DNA from 4 places in the Streptomyces sp. NPDC005963 genome. Region 1 is predicted to be linked to each of the others. Evidence: riboswitches for the same ligand, from Rfam matches in the RefSeq annotation. Region 1 holds a riboswitch; each other region holds the start of a gene.

Region 1 (4,208 bases):
TGACCGACTCGCGCACGGCACCGCGCAGGGACACCCTCAGACCGTCCTCCTCGTCGATGCCCAGCCCGTGGGCGTACGGGAGGACCCCGAACGTCCGCCGTCCGGTGAGGCCGTGGAGCATGTCGAGGCCCGGCTCCAGCAGGGAGACGTCACCACGGAACTTGTTGATGAGATAGCCCGCCACCAGCCGTTGGTCCTCGGGCGCGAGCAGGGCCGTCGTGCCGAAGAAGGAGGCGAACACCCCACCGCGGTCGATGTCGCCCACGACCAGCACCGGCAGCCCGGCGGCGCGGGCGACGCCCATGTTGACGATGTCGGTGCGCCGTAGGTTGATCTCCGCGGGGCTCCCTGCCCCCTCGCAGATCACGGCGTCGTGGGTGGCCCGCAACTCCTCCAGGCACTCCACGACGGTGGCCAGCAGGGCCTGCTGCCGTCCACCGTGATAGCCGCGCGCGCTCATTTCGCCGACCGGCTTGCCCATCAGCACGACCTGGCTTGAACGGTCGCTGCCGGGCTTGAGGAGCACCGGGTTCATCAGTGCGGTCGGCTCGACCCGGGCGGCCTGCGCCTGCATCGCCTGGGCCCGACCGATCTCCGCGCCCTGACGGGTGACGAAGGAGTTCAGCGACATGTTCTGGCCCTTGAAGGGGGCTACCTTCACGCCCTGTCGCACCAGCCAGCGGCAGATGCCCGCCGTGACCACGCTCTTGCCCGCGTCCGACGTGGTCCCCGCGATCAGCAGGCCACCGCCGGCGCGTCCTCGGCCCGTCATGAAGTCCCTCGCCTCCCCCGCCGCCCCGGACGGGGTGCGGCGGCCCGTCGGAACAGCGACCGTCCGACCGCGCTCACGCCGAGCGCCAACAGACCGACCCGACGCGACAGCCGCACCGCGCGCTCGATGTCGGCGACCTCCACCGGCCGGCCCACGGTGTGCAGGACCGGCCGGTGTTCGACCCGGCCGGCGTACGAGAGCGTCCCGCCGAGCCGTACGCCCAGCGCGCCGGCGAACGCGGCTTCCACGGGGCCGGCGTTGGGGCTCGGGTGCCGGTGGGCGTCGGCCCGCCAGGCCCCGAAGGCCCGCGGTGCGTTCCCTCCAGCGACGGCGGCCAGCACCGCCGTCAGACGTGCTCCGGGCCAGCCGGCGACGTCGTCGAGCCGTGCCGCTGCCCAGCCGAACCGCCGATGACGGGGGGAACGGTGACCCACCATGGCGTCCAGGGTGTTCACCGCCCGGAACGCGACCAGCCCGGGCACACCGGCGACCGCCCCCCACACCAGGGCCCCCACGACCGCGTCGGAGGTGTTCTCGGCAACGGACTCGACGACGGCCCGCGCGATCTGCTGCTCATCCAGGTACTGGGGGTCGCGTCCGCACAGATGCGGCAGTCGGGCGCGGGCACGCTCGACGTCACCGGCCGTGAGCGCGGCACCGATGGCCCGGGCCTCCCGGCCCAGCGACGTCCCACCGACGACGGTCCAGGTGGCGATCGCGGTCAGCGCGACGGATGCGACGGGACTGCGCCGTGCGGTACGGGAGACGAGCGCGGCAGCGGCGGTCGCCCCGCCGACACAGAGCCCGGTGTGGACGGCACCCCAGCCGCGGTGATCACGCCACAGGGCCCGTTCGACGGCACCGGCGGCCTGTCCGAACAGAGCGACGGGATGCCCCCTGCGCGGGTCGCCGAGCAGGAGGTCGCCCAGGAGCCCGGCAGCGGCGCCGTAGGCGAAGACACGATCGTTGCGCATCGGCTCAGACCGGGATTCCGTCGCGGAGAACCCGCGGAGCCGGCCCGTGGGAGGTGTGTGCTCCCCGCCGGGCCGCCGTCGTCGCCGGGAGTGCACCGGGCGGAACTCGATTGCCGTGGGTCGGAGCAGGGGCTGGACCGCAGCCGGGCATGGCGATATGTCCTCACTCAGGGTGTCCGCGCCCTGGTTCGACGTGATCGGCGGCGAGAGTTCCTGGCTCGCGGGGAGACTCTCCCCGGTCACAGTGGCGGGACCGCGCCGGATTCTCACCGGCTTCCTCTACTGCCGTCGTACTTGGCCCCGGCAGTCCACCACGCTCCGAGAACAGCCGTCAACCTGCCGTTGACCTGCGACGGTGCAGTGTGCCGAGCCACACATCGCCCCTACTTCCCGATGGCTCCCACTGGTCATGCAGGCAGGAAGAGGCACAGTCACGCAGACGCACGGACACACAGCAGCCGGGCCGGAGATCTCGAAAGATCTCCGGCCCGGCCGGTGAACGACTGCGGTGAGGCGGTGCGGCCTCAGGTGACGATCAGGAATATGCCGTAGCTGATCGCCGCCATGCAGAGGGCGAAGCAGGTGTAGGCGCCGATCCGGGGGAGGACCACCGAGCCGGTGCCGGAGGCGGTCGTCGCCCCCTGCTTGCTCAGACCGATGATGCCCAGGGTGAACAGACCCACCAGGGCGATGGTCGCGACGAGACTCACGCCGAAGACGGAGCCGAGGGCTACCCAGTCGATTTTCATGGTCTTCAGTCCTTACACCGCGGCCGGGCTTGCGGGACCGGCTTCGGGGGTCGCGGCATTGCGGGCCGTAATGGTCGTCTTGAGGTCGTCCAGCGAGGTGTCCATCGATGTGCCGGCCGGGGGCGGGGTGACGGCGGCGATGGCTGCGGTCACGACGCCTGCGGGCTCGGCGTCCTCGCCGGTGTCGTTGACGTTGGTGTGGTCGACGACCTGGCGGCGGGAGATGAACCAGATCGCGGCCGAGGAGACGACCAGGAAGGTGGCGACGACCGCCACGCCCCAGTCACCCTGCTTGGTGATGTACTCGGAGCCGGCGGCCACCAGACCGGCGGCAGGCAGGGTCAGACCCCAGGCCACGAACATCCGGGTGGCGGTCGACCAGCGGACCACGCCGCCCTTGCGGCCCAGACCGGCACCCATGACCGCACCGGAGCACGAGTGGGTGGTGGAGAGGGAGAAGCCGAGGTTCGACGAGGCGAGGATGACGCTGGCCGCACTGGTCTGGGCGGCGAAGCCCTGCTGCGGCTGGAGGTCGGTGAGGCCCTTGCCCATGGTGCGGATGATGCGCCAGCCACCGAGGTAGGTGCCCAGGGCGATCGCGATGCCAGCGGAGGCGATGACCCACATCGGGGGGTTGGAGCCGGGGACGAGCACTCCACCGGCGACGAGCGCGAGGGTGATGACACCCATGGTCTTCTGGGCGTCGTTGGTGCCGTGGGCCAGGGACACGAGCCCGGCCGAGGCTATCTGGCCGGCGCGGTAACCCTTGGCGGTCGACTTCGGGTCGGTGTTCCGGCCGAGGCGGTAGGTCAGCCGGGACGCGAGGTAGGCGGCGATGCCCGCGACCAGCGGGGCTGCGATCGCGGGGATGAGCACCTTGGTGACCACGGTGCCGCCGTTGACCCCGCTGATGCCGACCGATGCGATGGTCGCACCGATCAGACCGCCCATGAGGGCGTGCGAGGAGCTGGACGGCAGACCGATCAGCCAGGTCAGCAGATTCCAGAGGATGGCGCCGACGAGCGCCGCGAAGATCACTTCAGGGGTGATGCCTGACTCGTTGACGATGCCGCTGGAGATCGTTTTGGCGACCTCCACCGAAAGGAATGCGCCGACGAGGTTGAGCACCGCGGACATGGCGACCGCGGCCTTGGGCTTCATCGCGCCGGTCGAGATGGTCGTCGCCATCGCATTGGCCGTGTCGTGGAAACCGTTCGTGAAATCGAACACGAGAGCCGTCACGATCACAATCGCGAGCAGCAGCGTGATGTGTTCCATTTACCCAGGCAATCTATCGACGTCAGTGACATCGCGAACGTAGATAACCTGGGTGAACGGAAGGTGAACTGAGGCGAGATTCGCGATGTCTCCAAGTGAGGTTCGAGATTCCACTTGTGCCCTGAGTGATCTCTTCGGGTCGTCTGCGTGGCCGTGCTTCCGGGCCTACACCGGTCGCCACGCCCACAAGGTGGCGTTTGCACCCTTTGTGGTGATCTGCATCACGGGATGGCCTGTTGCCTTCCGGCCATGCCTGACAGGATCGATCCATGGCCGAACGCATGTCCAAGAAGTCCATCGAACACGTGTGGCGGGACGTCGTGACCACCGCCCGCAGAACGGCCGCCGATGGCCTGGTGGTGGGTACGTCCGGCAATGTCTCGGCGCGGGTCGGCGACCTCGTCGTCGTCACCCCCAGCGGAGTGCCCTACGAAC
Region 2 (4,208 bases), on a different contig from region 1:
CGATCGGCAAGCAGGCCGCCGCGCTCCGCGCCGGGGCCGACGTCGTCGTCGCCACCCCCGGACGGCTGAACGACCTCATCGAGCGCGGCGACTGCCGGCTGGACCGGGTGCGCATCACCGTCCTGGACGAAGCCGACCAGATGGCCGACATGGGCTTCATGCCGCAGGTCACCCGGCTCGTCGACCAGGTCAACGCCGAGGGTCAGCGGATGTTCTTCTCCGCCACCCTGGACCGCAGCATCGACACCCTGGTCCGTCGCTACCTCCACGACCCGGTGGTCCACTCCGTCGACCCCTCCGTTGGGGCGGTCACCACGATGGAACACCACCTCCTGCACGTCCACGCGGCGGACAAGCACACCGTCGCCACCGAGATCGCCGCCCGGGACGGCCGCGTGATCATGTTCCTGGACACCAAGCGGTCGGTGGACAAGTTCACCAAGCACCTGCTGAGCGTCGGCGTCCACGCCGCCGCACTGCACGGCGGCAGGTCCCAGCCGCAGCGCACCCGCACCCTGGCGCAGTTCAAGTCCGGTGAGGTCACCGTGCTGGTGGCGACCAACGTCGCCGCCCGCGGCATCCACGTGGACGACCTCGACCTGGTCGTCAACGTCGATCCGCCGGCGGACCACAAGGACTATCTGCACCGGGGCGGCCGGACCGCCCGTGCGGGCGAGTCGGGCCGAGTGGTCACCCTGGTCACGCCCGACCAGCGGCGTGAGATGTCGCGACTGATGTCGGACGCCGACATCGCGCCGCACACCACGCAGGTGCGCTCGGGCGAAGCCGAGTTGACCCGCATCACCGCCGCCCAGGCACCTTCGGGCGTCCCCATCAACGTCAGTGCACCCGCTGCACAGCGACCCAAGACGGGCAGCGCTCCGTTCCGGGGCCGCGGAACCCGACCCGGACAGCCTGCCCGCGCGGGCGGCGCCTCCCGTAGGTCGGCCGAGTCCCGCCGTACGGCCGAAGCCCGCAAGGCCGCCCGGGTACGACGCTCCGCCTAGCGCACACGAAAACCCGTACCGCCCGGTCGCCACCCAGTGGGACCGGGCGGAACCACAGGGACAGCAGGGGGCCGTTCGCCGAACCAGGCGGGCGGCCCCCTCGTTCGTGTCCCGAGTCCGTATCAGCCCCCTGTCCGGGCGATCGGCCCCGTCACACCGAAGTGATCAGCTCGGCGAGCAGTGCGGCCCGGAGAGGCATCTCCGAGACCACCACGTGCTCGTCGTCGGCATGGGCCCCGCCGCCCACGGCGCCCAGCCCGTCAAGTGTCGGAACGCCGGCGCCCGCAGTGAGGTTGCCGTCGGATGCGCCCCCGACCGCCGCCGCGCACAGCGGTCGCATGCCGAGACGAACTGCCGCGCCCTGCGCCACCGCGAACAGCGCGGCCGAAGAACCGTGATCCAGCGGCGGCCGAACCGGACCGCCCTCGACGATGAGCTCCGCACCCGGAGTCCGTACGACGAGCCGGTGTATCTCCTCGTCCACCCGGGCCTGGGCCGCCTCGCTCGCGGCCCGTACGTCGACGCGGATCGTCGCCCGGTCGGGAACCGTGTTGGCGGACGTGCCCGCGGAGACGAGGGTCGGGGTGATGGTCGTGGCCTCCGGGCCGTGCGGTCGGCCCTCGCGCATCGATGCGTCCAGTTCCGTGAGGGCGAGGATTTGGTGGGCGGCCTCCACTGCCGCATTGACGCCCTTCTCCGGCTGGAGTCCGGAGTGCGCAGCTCTGCCCCGTACGGAGACGTCGTACCGCGAGACGCCCTTGCGTACGGTCTTCAGCGCCCCACCGTCCGCCGATGCCTCCAGGACCAGGGCCGCCGCACACCCGCGCACCGAGTCCAGGACCAACTCCCTCGATGTGCGCGAGCCGACCTCCTCGTCCCCGGTGACCAGGATCCGGATGCCGTCGAGGGAGGAGAGACTCCCCACCGCGTGGAACATCTGCACCAGCCCGGCCTTCATGTCGAAGACACCCGGACCACGGGCGATGCCGTCCCGGATCGACCAGGGGTGGTCGGACAACGAGCCGATCGGCCACACCGTGTCGTGGTGCCCCACCAGGAGCACCCGGGGGACACCGAAGGTCCAGCGCAGATGGGTCACCCCGCCGATCACCAGGGTTTCGGGCGTTGCATCCAACCATCGGCTGCCCTGCGCCGCGACCGTCGCCGCACTGCGGGCAACGGCCCGGTGGTCGGCCGAGAACGATTCGCACAGGACGAGCTCTTCGAGCTCGCTCAACATGCGGTTGAGGTCCACAGGGTCCCTTCGTCGAAGGCAGAAGGACTGGCCGAACTCCTGTAAGGAGCAAGTTCGTTGGGAATCATCCCAAGAACTCCGGCGGCGGGCTACGATGCGTGGGCTCCGGTCCGACCGGGGTGACAACTCAATGCGTGCACGACTGGGGAAAGCCGGTGGGATTCCGGCGCTGACCTGCAACCGTGAACGGCAGTTGGCTGCCGTGAGCCGGAGCGCCCAGCGTGATGCGCGTGCACTGCTTCCCACCGCCACGGTCTGCGGCGCGAAGCCCCGAGTCCGGTACCCGGGCTGCGTCCGTCCGTGCGGCGGTACGCGGGCCGTCGAGCGGGCCGAGGGGGCCGCGCGGCCGGCCCCCATCGGAAAGGCACCCTCGTGCGCCAGACGTTCGCCCTCCGTATCGCGACCCTCACCGCGGTGCTCGGCCTCACCCTCACCGCCGCACCCCTCGCCCACGCGGCACCTGCAACCACCACCGTCAGTACCAACACCCCGGTCTTCGTGAAGCTCACCGTCCAAGGACCTGAAGGCCGCCTCTTCAAGGGCCTCATCAGAACCAAGGGACACGACGTCACCACCGCGACCGGTGGCACCCACCCCTGCGACGGCACCAACGGCGGTCAGTACCCGACCGCCGTACCCACTCCGACCGCAGCCCTCGACGACGCCGCCCGCAAGCGGCACTTCACGTGGGACGGGACCTGGTACCCGTCCTTCGATGACTTCTCCGTCGACACCATCAAGGGAGTCAGCGGCGGGGCGTCCGCCTACTGGAACATTTCGGTGAACGGCATACCCACCCCGGTCGGCGGATGCCAGTTCCGCATCAAGACAGGTGACCACGTCGCGTTCACCTGGACCGCCTTCTAGTCCCAGCCAGCCAGCCAGCCAGCCAGCCCGTCAGTCGGCCCGTCCGCCCACGACCTGGTGGATACTCAAGGCGGTGATCCGAAGGGGGACGGGGTGGACTGGTCGGGCGGGCTGCTCGCATGGACGGCCGGATTCGCAATATCGATCGTGACCGCACCCGTCGGTGTGTCCGGTGCGGTGTTCCTGCTGCCGGTGCAGCTCAGTCTGCTCCAGGTGCCGAGTCCTTCGGTGACGCCCACCAATCTGCTCTACAACGTGGTCGCCGGGCCGGGTGCATTGCTGCGGTACCACCGTCGAGGCGGGTTGGGCGGCCGACTGCCCGGGCTGCTGATCGCGGGCGCCGTGCCGGGGGTGGTACTCGGCGCGGTGATCCGCGTCTTTGCCATCCCCGGTCCGGAGGTCTTTCGACTCCTGGTCGCCGCACTGCTGTTGCCGCTCGGTCTGTGGTTGTGGATCCGCACCCTACGTCCGCTGCACCGCACCGAAGGGCCCGACCTCGGCTCCCGCCCCACCGTGTTGCTGGCACTGGCCGTGGGCACCGCCGGTGGGATCTACGGCATCGGCGGCGGCTCTCTGATCGGCCCGATCCTGGCGGGCCGGGGGATGTCGGTCGCCAGGGTCGCCCCCGCCGCATTGGCCTGCACGTTCGTCACCTCCCTCGTGGGCGCGGGCACCTATGTGGTACTCGCCGCCGTCGCACCGGGTCACAACATCGCGCCTGACTGGTTCCTCGGACTGGTCTGCGGCCTCGGTGGACTGTGCGGCGGCGCGGTGGGGGCGCACCTCCAACCCAGGCTTCCCGAGAGGTCGTTGAGGCTGCTGCTCGGAACGCTGGCCATGGCCCTGGGCGCCCTCTACGCGGTACAGGGCCTCACCTGAGAGCGTCCACTGTCAGTGCAGTGCCCGCTTGACTGTCCACCATGGAGCTCATCCACACGGCCCTCAGAACCCGCCTTTCAATCTGCTGTACGCGGGAGCGTTGGCCATGGAGCTCGGGCGGCAGGATGCTGTGGGCACAGGCCGGCGCTTGTCGCCGGCGGAGGGAGTGCTGGCGTCCCGTGTTGAAGGAAGAGCGGATA
Region 3 (4,208 bases), on a different contig from region 1:
CCGGGGGCGGCCGGGGCACCTTCAGCGATGCGGCTGTGGGCGTCGTTCACGTTCACTCTTCCTCGCTGGCGATGGCGTTGAGTGCGGCTGCGGCCATCGCGCTGCCGCCGCGTCTGCCGCGTATCACCAGGTGTTCCAGGCCGGACGGGTGGTCGGCGAGGGCGTCCTTGGATTCGGCGGCGCCCACGAACCCGACCGGTACGCCGATGATCGCGGCCGGGCGGGGTGCGCCCTCCTCGATCATCTCCAGCAGGCGGAAGAGGGCGGTGGGGGCGTTGCCGACGGCGACGACGGCGCCTGCCATCCGGTCCCGCCACAGTTCGAGTGCGGCGGCACTGCGGGTGGTGCCCAGTTCGGCCGCCAGTGCGGGGACGGTGGGGTCGGAGAGGGTGCAGATCACCTCGTTGTCGGCGGGGAGTCGTTTGCGGGTGACTCCGCTGGCGACCATGGCGACATCGCAGAGGATGGGGGCGCCGGCGCGCAGGGCTGCGCGGGCCTGTGCCACCACCTGGGGCGTGTAGGAGAGGTCGCGCACGAGGTCCACCATTCCGCAGGCGTGGATCATCCGTACCGCGACCTGGCTGACGTCGGCCGGCAGTCCGGTGAGGTCGGCTTCGGCGCGGATGGTGGCGAAGGACTGGCGGTAGATCGCCGGTCCGTCCTTCTCGTACTCGTACACGGTGTGGTCTCTCTTCTGCGGGGACGGGGAGGTCATCGGGGGCGGCGGGCGTGGGCCACGGTGTGGGCGAGGGCGGCGGGGGAGCTGTCGGTGGGTACGGCGGTTCCCAGCATGACGGGGGGCGGGTCGCCACAGATGCGGGTCACCCGGAATCCGCCTTCGGGGGTGGCGAGGGCGTCCACCCAGTCGCCGGACGGGCGTCCACAACGGCGTTCGCAGCCGGACCAGTAGATGGGCAGCGGTGCCGAGGCCCTGGCGGGGGTGGGCAGTTCCAGGGAGACGACGGCGCTGGCCATCGCGCGGACGTCGGCCAGCGACTTGGCGCAGCCGGGTGTGCCGATGCAGGCGCCGACGCCGGTCCAGGGGGAGTTGGCGGCGGTGATCAGTCCGGTGGTGGCCAGTGTGGCGAGGAGGGTGGCGGCCTGGTCGTCGGGTACGCCGGTGACGATCACCGAACGCCAGGGGGTGAGGCGCAGTTCGCCGCGGGGAGTCCGCCGGGCGGCGGCGATGAGGTGTTCCCACTGGGGGCGGGTGAGTCGACCGAGGGGGACGCCGAGCGAGAGGGCGACGGGGATGGAGACCGGGTTCGCGGGGCGGTGCCGTTCCGATGGTGCGTCGGGGGGCGGTTGGGGGACCGGTGTCGATGGGGCGACGGTTCCGCGCTGGTGTTCCGATATGCCGTTGACCTGGTGTTGGGGGCTCGGCCGTCGGGTGACGATCCCGTACGGCGGTGGTGTCGCGGTCTCCCGGCGGGGAAGTCGTCGGATGCCCGTCACGGTGATGCCCGCGTCCGCGAGTCGTGCCGGGGTCTGTTGCCGGAGCCGGGCGCCGTGGTCCGGGAGGTCCCGTATCCGCCAGATCTTGGCCTCGGGTGTGAGATCGGCCGCATCCAGGAACGTTTCAGCACAGAGCAGCGCGGCCCGGGGACCGTCATCGGCGCGGGCCAGCAGCAGTACGTCGTCGGTGTCGCCGATCCGCAGTGCTGCCGTACGGCCGTGGTGTGCGGGGCCCTCAGTGGTCGCCGTGGTCGCCGTGGTCATCGGCAGTGGCAGCGGCAGCGGCACGTCGAGCAGAGTCACATCCGCGCGCAGGGCGTCCACGTCCTGGCGCCCGTCGTCCAGTGCGAACAGGAACCGCCCCGACAGGGCCGCCGCCCGGGGGCTGCCGCAGAGCAGGCCGTCCAGCGCCCACAGCCACTTCCGTACGACGTCCCCGGACCGCGACCCCGACCCGGACCCCGACCCGTCCAGTCCGGCCAGCGGTGACGCGACCACATTGCGCACCCGCTCATGGGTCGTGGACGGCAACAGGCCGGCGTCCGTGAGGAGCTGGGCCAACTCGCCGCCGCACTGTTCGCCGAGCCCGCGCAGTTGCACATTGCCCCGGGAAGTGAGGTGCAACTCGCCGTCGCCCAGCCGCTCGGCCGCGAACAGCAGCGCCTCGGCCTGCGCCGGGCCCAGCACACCCCCAGGTATGCGGATCCGGGCCAGCGCTCCGTCGTCCGCCCGGTGCAGCCGCAGGGAGCCGGGGCAGGCGTCACCGCGCACCCCGGAGGGGGTCGTACCGGTGGCGCCGGCTCGGGCCGGGCGGGGTGAGGTGGGCATGTCGGCGAGCATACCGACCAGTCATGACCGTCATTTGGGACGGTATGAGCCACGGCAGTAAGACGGTATGAACCGCACCGAATAGGCGACCCTTACTATTTCGGGGACGGGCCACCCGGTCCGGCAACGCAGAAGGCGACAGTGGAGGAAGCCCGGTGTGAACCCGGCGCGGTCCCGCCACTGTGAGCCGGCCGGACGAAGGCAGTCGTCGGGGCGGCGAGTCAGGAACTCCCGTCGCCAGACACCGCCCGGGGCGTGGACACCCCGAGGAAGGCCCGATGCCGTATGCCGCACGCACCGAAGACCCCTTCGACCGATGGACCGACCAGCCCGCCGAACTCCCCCGGCGACGCCCCCGACATCGTCCTGTTGTCGACGTCCGACACCGATCTGCTCAGTGCCCGCGCCGCGGGCGGCCCGGTCGGCTTCCGCTACGCCAACCCCTCCCGCACCGCCCTCGACGACCTGCCCGCGCTGCTCGAAGGCGCCGGGCTGGTCGTCGTACGACTGTTGGGCGGGGTCCGTGCCTGGGAGGACGGGCTCGACCGGATTCGCGCCAGTGGTCTGCCGCTGGTGGTCCTCACCGGTGAGCAGGCGCCCGATGCGCAGTTGATGGCCGCCTCCACCGTCCCCATCGGCATCGCCGCCGAGGCACACGCGTATCTCGCCCACGGCGGGCCGGCCAACCTGGAGCAGTTGGCGCGCTTCCTCTCCGACACGGTCCTGCTCACCGGCCACGGTTTCGACCCGCCGGCGCCGGCGCCCTCCTGGGGGCGGCTGGAGCGCCCGTCCGGCAGCGAAAACGGTGCCGGGGACGGTGCTGCGGACGGCCCCACCATCGCCGTCCTCTACTACCGCGCCCACCACATGAGCGGAAACACCGCGTTCGTGGACACCCTGTGCGGTGCGATCGAGGCCGCCGGCGGCCGTGCGCTGCCGCTGTACGTGGCCTCGCTGCGGGCACCGGAGCCCGAGTTGATCGAGGAGTTGCGGGCGGCCGAGACGATCGTGACGACCGTGCTCGCCGCCGGCGGCACCCGGCCGGCCGAGGCGTCCGCCGGCGGTGACGACGAGTCCTGGGACGCGGGTGCGCTCACCTCGCTCGACGTACCGATCCTCCAGGCCCTGTGCCTCACCGGGTCGCGCGCCGACTGGGAGGAGAACGACGAGGGCGTCTCCCCGCTGGACGCGGCCAGCCAGATCGCGGTGCCCGAGTTCGACGGGCGTCTGATCACCGTGCCGTTCTCCTTCAAGGAGATCGACGCCGACGGGCTGCCGGCCTATGTCGCCGACCCGGAACGCGCCGCCAGGGTCGCGGGGATCGCCGTGCGCCACGCCAGGCTGCGCCGCATACCCGCCGCGGACAAGCGCCTTGCGCTGGTCCTGTCCGCCTATCCCACCAAGCACTCGCGCATCGGCAACGCGGTCGGCCTCGACACCCCCGCCAGTGCCGTCGCCCTGCTGCGGCGACTGCGCGCCGAGGGCTATGACTTCGGCGCAGAGGACGTGCCCGGGCTGGCGTCCGGCGACGGCGACGAGCTGATCCGGGCACTGATCAACGCGGGCGGCCACGACCGGGAGTGGCTCACCGAGGAACAGTTGGCCCGCAACCCGGTCCGCATCCCCGCAGCCGACTACCGGCGCTGGTACGCCACCCTCCCCGAGGAGTTGCGCACCGCCGTGGAGGAGCACTGGGGGCCGCCGCCCGGCGAGATGTTCGTGGACCGGTCCCGCAACCCGGAGGGCGACATCGTCCTCGCCGCCCTGCGGCACGGAAACCTGCTGGTCGTCATCCAGCCGCCGCGCGGCTTCGGCGAGAACCCCATCGCGATCTACCACGACCCCGACCTGCCGCCCTCGCACCACTATCTGGCCGCCTACCGCTGGATCGCCACCCCCGACGCCGAAGGCGGCTTCGGCGCCGA
Region 4 (4,208 bases), on a different contig from region 1:
TCACCGAGGTACCGGCCGCCTCCAGGTCCTGCACCTCGTCCCGCAGGGCCAGCGCCACCTGACGGGCCGTCTCCTGAAGCGGCTGGTCATCCCGCACGAACGACCAGGCCAACATGGTGACCGGCCCGGTGAGCATCCCCTTCACCGGACGCTCGGTCAGCGACTGGGCGTAGGCCGTCCACCGCACCGTCATGGGCTCGTCCCGCGAGACGTCCCCGGCGAGGATCGGCGGACGCACATACCGGGTGCCGTACGACTGCACCCAACCGTGTTGCGTTGCGACGTAGCCCGTCAGGTGCTCGGCGAAGAACTGCACCATGTCGTTGCGCTCGGGCTCCCCGTGGACGAGGACGTCGATCCCCGCCCGTTCCTGGAAGCCGATCACCTCGTGGATCTCCCGACGGATGCGCTCCTCGTACCCGTCGACGTCGATGCGCCCCGCGCGCAGGTCGGCCCGGGCGGTGCGCAACTCGTTCGTCTGGGGAAACGAGCCGATGGTGGTGGTGGGGAGCAGCGGCAGGCCCAACAGTTCGCGTTGTGCCACGGTGCGTTCTGCGTACGGTCGGGTCCGCCGGCTGTCGGTGTCGGTGACCGCCGCGGTGCGGGCGCGCACGGTCGGATTCCGGGCGACTGTAGATGCAGCCCGGGCCCGGAGGGCCTCTCGATTGGCCGAGAGCTCCACGGCGATGGCTTCCGTGCCCTCGGTGAGCCCCCAGGCCAAGGTGGCCAACTCGTTCGTCTTCTGCCGGGCGAACGCGAGCCAGGGGGCGATCCGCGGGTCGATCTCCTGCTCCGCGGCTGCATCGAGAGGGACGTGCAGCAACGAGCAGGAGGCCGCGACGTCGACGTGATCGGCAAGCCCCAGGAGCGTGCCCAGGGTCGCCAGCGACTTCTCCAGATCGTTGATCCAGACGTTGCGACCGTTGACGACTCCGGCGACCAGCCGCTTGCCGGACAACCCCCCGACGGCGGCGATGTCACGGAGGTTCTCGGCGGCGGACTCGGTGAAGTCGATCGCGAGACCCTCCACCGGCGACTTGGCCAGCACCGGCAGCGCCTCGCCGAGCCGGTCGAAGTAGGACGCGACGAGGAGTTTCGGTCGATCGGTGAGGGTGCCGAGCACCTGGTAGGCACGTGCGGCGGCGCTCAACTCGTCCCCGGTCCGGTCCTGCACCAGGGCCGGCTCGTCGAGCTGTACCCATGCGGCGCCCGCGGCCCGCAGATCGGCGAGCACATCCGCGTAGACCGGCAGCAGTTGTTCCAGCAGGGTCAGTGGGTCGAAGTCCTGCGCCACGCCCGGAGCGGCCTTGGCGAGCAACAGATAGGTGACCGGGCCGACCAGCACGGGCCGCGGCCGGTGCCCGAGGGTCAGTGCCTCCTGGACCTGGGTGACCTGGTGGGAGGAGTCGGCGGTGAAGACGGTGTCCGGAGCGAGTTCCGGCACCAGGTAGTGGTAGTTGGTGTCGAACCACTTGGTCATCTCCAGCGGCGCCACGTCCTGGGTGCCGCGGGCCATGGCGAAGTACCCGTCCAGCCGATGGGCGGCCACGGCCGTGCGGTGGCGTTCGGGCACGGCGCCGACCATGACGCTGGTGTCCAAAACGTGGTCGTAGTACGAGAAGTCCCCGGTGGGCACCTCATGGATGCCGGCGTCGACCAACTGCTGCCAGTGGGTGCGCCGCAGGTCCGCCGCCGTCCGGTGGAGGGCGTCAGCACTGACGCGACCCTTCCAGTAACCCTCGACGGCCTTCTTCAACTCCCGGCCCTGCCCCTGTCGGGGATAGCCGTACACGGTGGCCCGTGTTGCCGCGACTGCGGACTTCGATGTCACAGAACTCTCCTTCGCGAGCATGTCGTGCGACATGTCCCGATGATCGGAGAGGAAGCGTGCAGGGCTGGCCGACCGGTCCGATCACTGCGGGACGGGCCCGCGGGTGATCCGATCGATCCGCACGCCGACCCGCCCTCGAAGGTCACCGGAACTGCCGTCCGCGCACGATGGGCGTGCGCGGGCAACGGGCAGGTCTTCGGACTCGCGGGCGCGTACGCCACCCTGTCAAAGGGGCACACACCTACTGGCCGTCGCTTCCCAGGCCCGGATGGACCCAGTGCTCATGACGGCGGTCGTTCCCACTCACCGCTGCGGGGCAGTCCCGGATTCCCACCGGGTTCCCTCTTGCGACGCACCCATCTGGCGGACAGGGCGAACCAGTTGCCCCCTCAGACTAGAGGCACCGCACGTGTGCGGATACCGCTGTTCACATTCCGGAATGTGCGAGGGCTCGCCCCACCGCGCGTCCGTCGCCCGGCTCGGGCCGGCCGAGTGCGTCGTTGTCAGTGGTGCCCCTTACTGTCGTCAGCAGTGGGAACCGGCGGACCAGATCGCCGGTTCCACCCAGGGGAGGAGTCTGCTGTGTCTCGTACCACGACGTATCTGGAGCTGTCCCAGGACGGCGAAGGGGCGCACAAGTTCTACGAGGTGACCGTGGACGACACGGTCGTCTCCGTGCGCTACGGACGCATCGGTGCGCAGGGGCAGTCCCAGGTCTCCACGTTCCCCACGGTGGACAAGGCCCGGGCGGCGGCGGCCAAGAAGGTGGGCGAGAAGGTCCGCAAGGGGTATGCGCCCGCCGTCCAGGGCGAGCGGGCGGCCCGCGCTGTGACCCGCCGCCAGGTCACCTCGGCCCCCTCCACCGCCCGTTCGGTCGCCCCGGTGCTCTGGCGCTTCCGCACGGGGTCAGCTGCCTTCGGCATCCACATCGACGAAGAGCGCTGCTGGGTGGGCAACCAGTCGGGCGAGGTGTACACGGTCAGTCACAGCGGCGAGGTGCTCGCCAAGTACTCCCTTCCGGACGGTGTCAAGTGCCTGGTCGCCGACGACTTCTGGATCTATGCAGGCTGTGACAACGGCACGGTGTACGACCTGTCGTCCAAGGTTCCGTTCGGCGCCTACGACATCGCCGCCGACGTCGACATCTTCTGGCTGGACATCCGTGAGGGCGTGCTCAACGTCTCCGACGCGCGGGGCGGATTGAACGTGATCGACCACGAGGACGAGTACCAGTGGTCGCGCACGTCCTCCGGCCCCTACGGCTGGATGGTCCGTGCCGACGACCAGGGCGTCTACCACGGCCACGGCAAGGGCGTGACGGCCTACGCACCCCACGGCAACGGCGAACTGTGGCACACCCCGACAACCGGATCCGTCCTGTTCGGCTGGCAGGAACAGGACTCGGTGTACGCCGGCACCAGCCGCAACGTGGTCCAGCGGCTCTCCAAGAAGAACGGCGCGATCGAGGCGACCTATCGCTGCGATGCCTCCGTGTACTCCTGCGCCACGGCACCCGGTGGCACCTACGTCTTCGCCGGCGACTCCTCCTCGTCGGTGTACTGCTTCGACGCCGAGGGCAACCGGCTGTGGAAGCTGGGCACGGGAGGCGGTTCGGCGCTTTCCATGCAGTACCTCGACGGGCGCCTCTACATGGTCACCACCGATGGTTCCCTCGTCTGTGTCGACGCCACCGACGCGGCGATCGCAGCAGCACAACAGGGCACGGTTCCCGTCGCCCGGGACGTCAAGTCCGCCGAGGCCCTGCCCACCTACACCCCGGCGGCCTCGCCCACCGCGGTCGCCACGGTGACGGTGGCACCGGCCGGCGGCGTTGTGGTGCAGTGCATTCAGGAGTCGGGCCGCATGCGTGTGCACGTGGTCTCCGAAGGCTTCGACCCCTCGTGGAACGTGCAATTCCCCCGCGGCATCAGGGAAGCGGGTGCGCGCTACGTGGTGGACGCCCTGCATCCCGCATCCGGCGGCTTCTACCGGGTGCGCGGTGAGATACGCCGGTTGATCTGAGCCACGATGGGCGGCGGGCGGCTCCGCCCCTGCGTGCGCGCACCGACGGCGGGCTTCCAAGGACTGCGGTCACGGCAAGCGATTGACTGATAAACAGAGTCATGGAATCGACCTCGGTGACCGCTGCCGACGCCAGCCGTGTCTGGCCCGCCCTCCTCGACGCCCACAGGGCCTATCAGGCCGCGGTCTCGCCCGCCTACGACGAGGTCCTGTGGGAGGTGGCGCAGCGCGCCGAGGACACCGGAAGCCTGGGAAAGGTCGACATCGGAGCACTCGTCGCATGGAAGCGGCTGTCCGCCCGAACCCCGTGGATGGCCGAACTGATGGGACTGCCGGACGCCCAGATACGCTCGAT

What was found. Region 1 has a riboswitch for cobalamin ahead of ABZ348_RS08140 (cobalamin biosynthesis protein). Riboswitches for the same ligand answer to the same signal wherever they lie in the genome.
Region 2: linked by a shared signal. The riboswitch ahead of ABZ348_RS29370 (DUF4430 domain-containing protein) and the one ahead of ABZ348_RS08140 (cobalamin biosynthesis protein) in region 1 are both predicted to bind cobalamin.
Region 3: linked by a shared signal. The riboswitch ahead of cobN (cobaltochelatase subunit CobN) and the one ahead of ABZ348_RS08140 (cobalamin biosynthesis protein) in region 1 are both predicted to bind cobalamin.
Region 4: linked by a shared signal. The riboswitch ahead of metE (5-methyltetrahydropteroyltriglutamate--homocysteine S-methyltransferase) and the one ahead of ABZ348_RS08140 (cobalamin biosynthesis protein) in region 1 are both predicted to bind cobalamin.

Annotation. Positions count from the first base shown of each region.
Region 1 covers NZ_JBEXVD010000004.1:53,297-57,504, reverse strand. The annotation lists gene ABZ348_RS08145 (cobyric acid synthase) at 1-772, opposite strand, end outside; gene ABZ348_RS08140 (cobalamin biosynthesis protein) at 769-1,746, opposite strand; cobalamin riboswitch at 1,933-2,075, opposite strand; gene ABZ348_RS08135 (hypothetical protein) at 2,271-2,495, opposite strand; gene ABZ348_RS08130 (inorganic phosphate transporter) at 2,508-3,773, opposite strand; gene ABZ348_RS08125 (class II aldolase/adducin family protein) at 4,043-4,208, shown strand, end outside.
Region 2 covers NZ_JBEXVD010000030.1:22,914-27,121, reverse strand. The annotation lists gene ABZ348_RS29380 (DEAD/DEAH box helicase) at 1-1,007, shown strand, start outside; gene ABZ348_RS29375 (M20/M25/M40 family metallo-hydrolase) at 1,159-2,247, opposite strand; cobalamin riboswitch at 2,363-2,497, shown strand; gene ABZ348_RS29370 (DUF4430 domain-containing protein) at 2,635-3,129, shown strand; gene ABZ348_RS29365 (TSUP family transporter) at 3,223-4,008, shown strand.
Region 3 covers NZ_JBEXVD010000009.1:95,956-100,163, reverse strand. The annotation lists gene ABZ348_RS15345 (precorrin-8X methylmutase) at 53-679, opposite strand; gene ABZ348_RS15340 (cobalamin biosynthesis protein CobG) at 712-2,295, opposite strand; cobalamin riboswitch at 2,374-2,534, shown strand; gene cobN (cobaltochelatase subunit CobN) at 2,569-4,208, shown strand, end outside.
Region 4 covers NZ_JBEXVD010000014.1:54,982-59,189, reverse strand. The annotation lists gene metE (5-methyltetrahydropteroyltriglutamate--homocysteine S-methyltransferase) at 1-1,831, opposite strand, end outside; cobalamin riboswitch at 2,001-2,228, opposite strand; gene ABZ348_RS19810 (WGR domain-containing protein) at 2,414-3,853, shown strand; gene ABZ348_RS19805 (hypothetical protein) at 3,955-4,208, shown strand, end outside.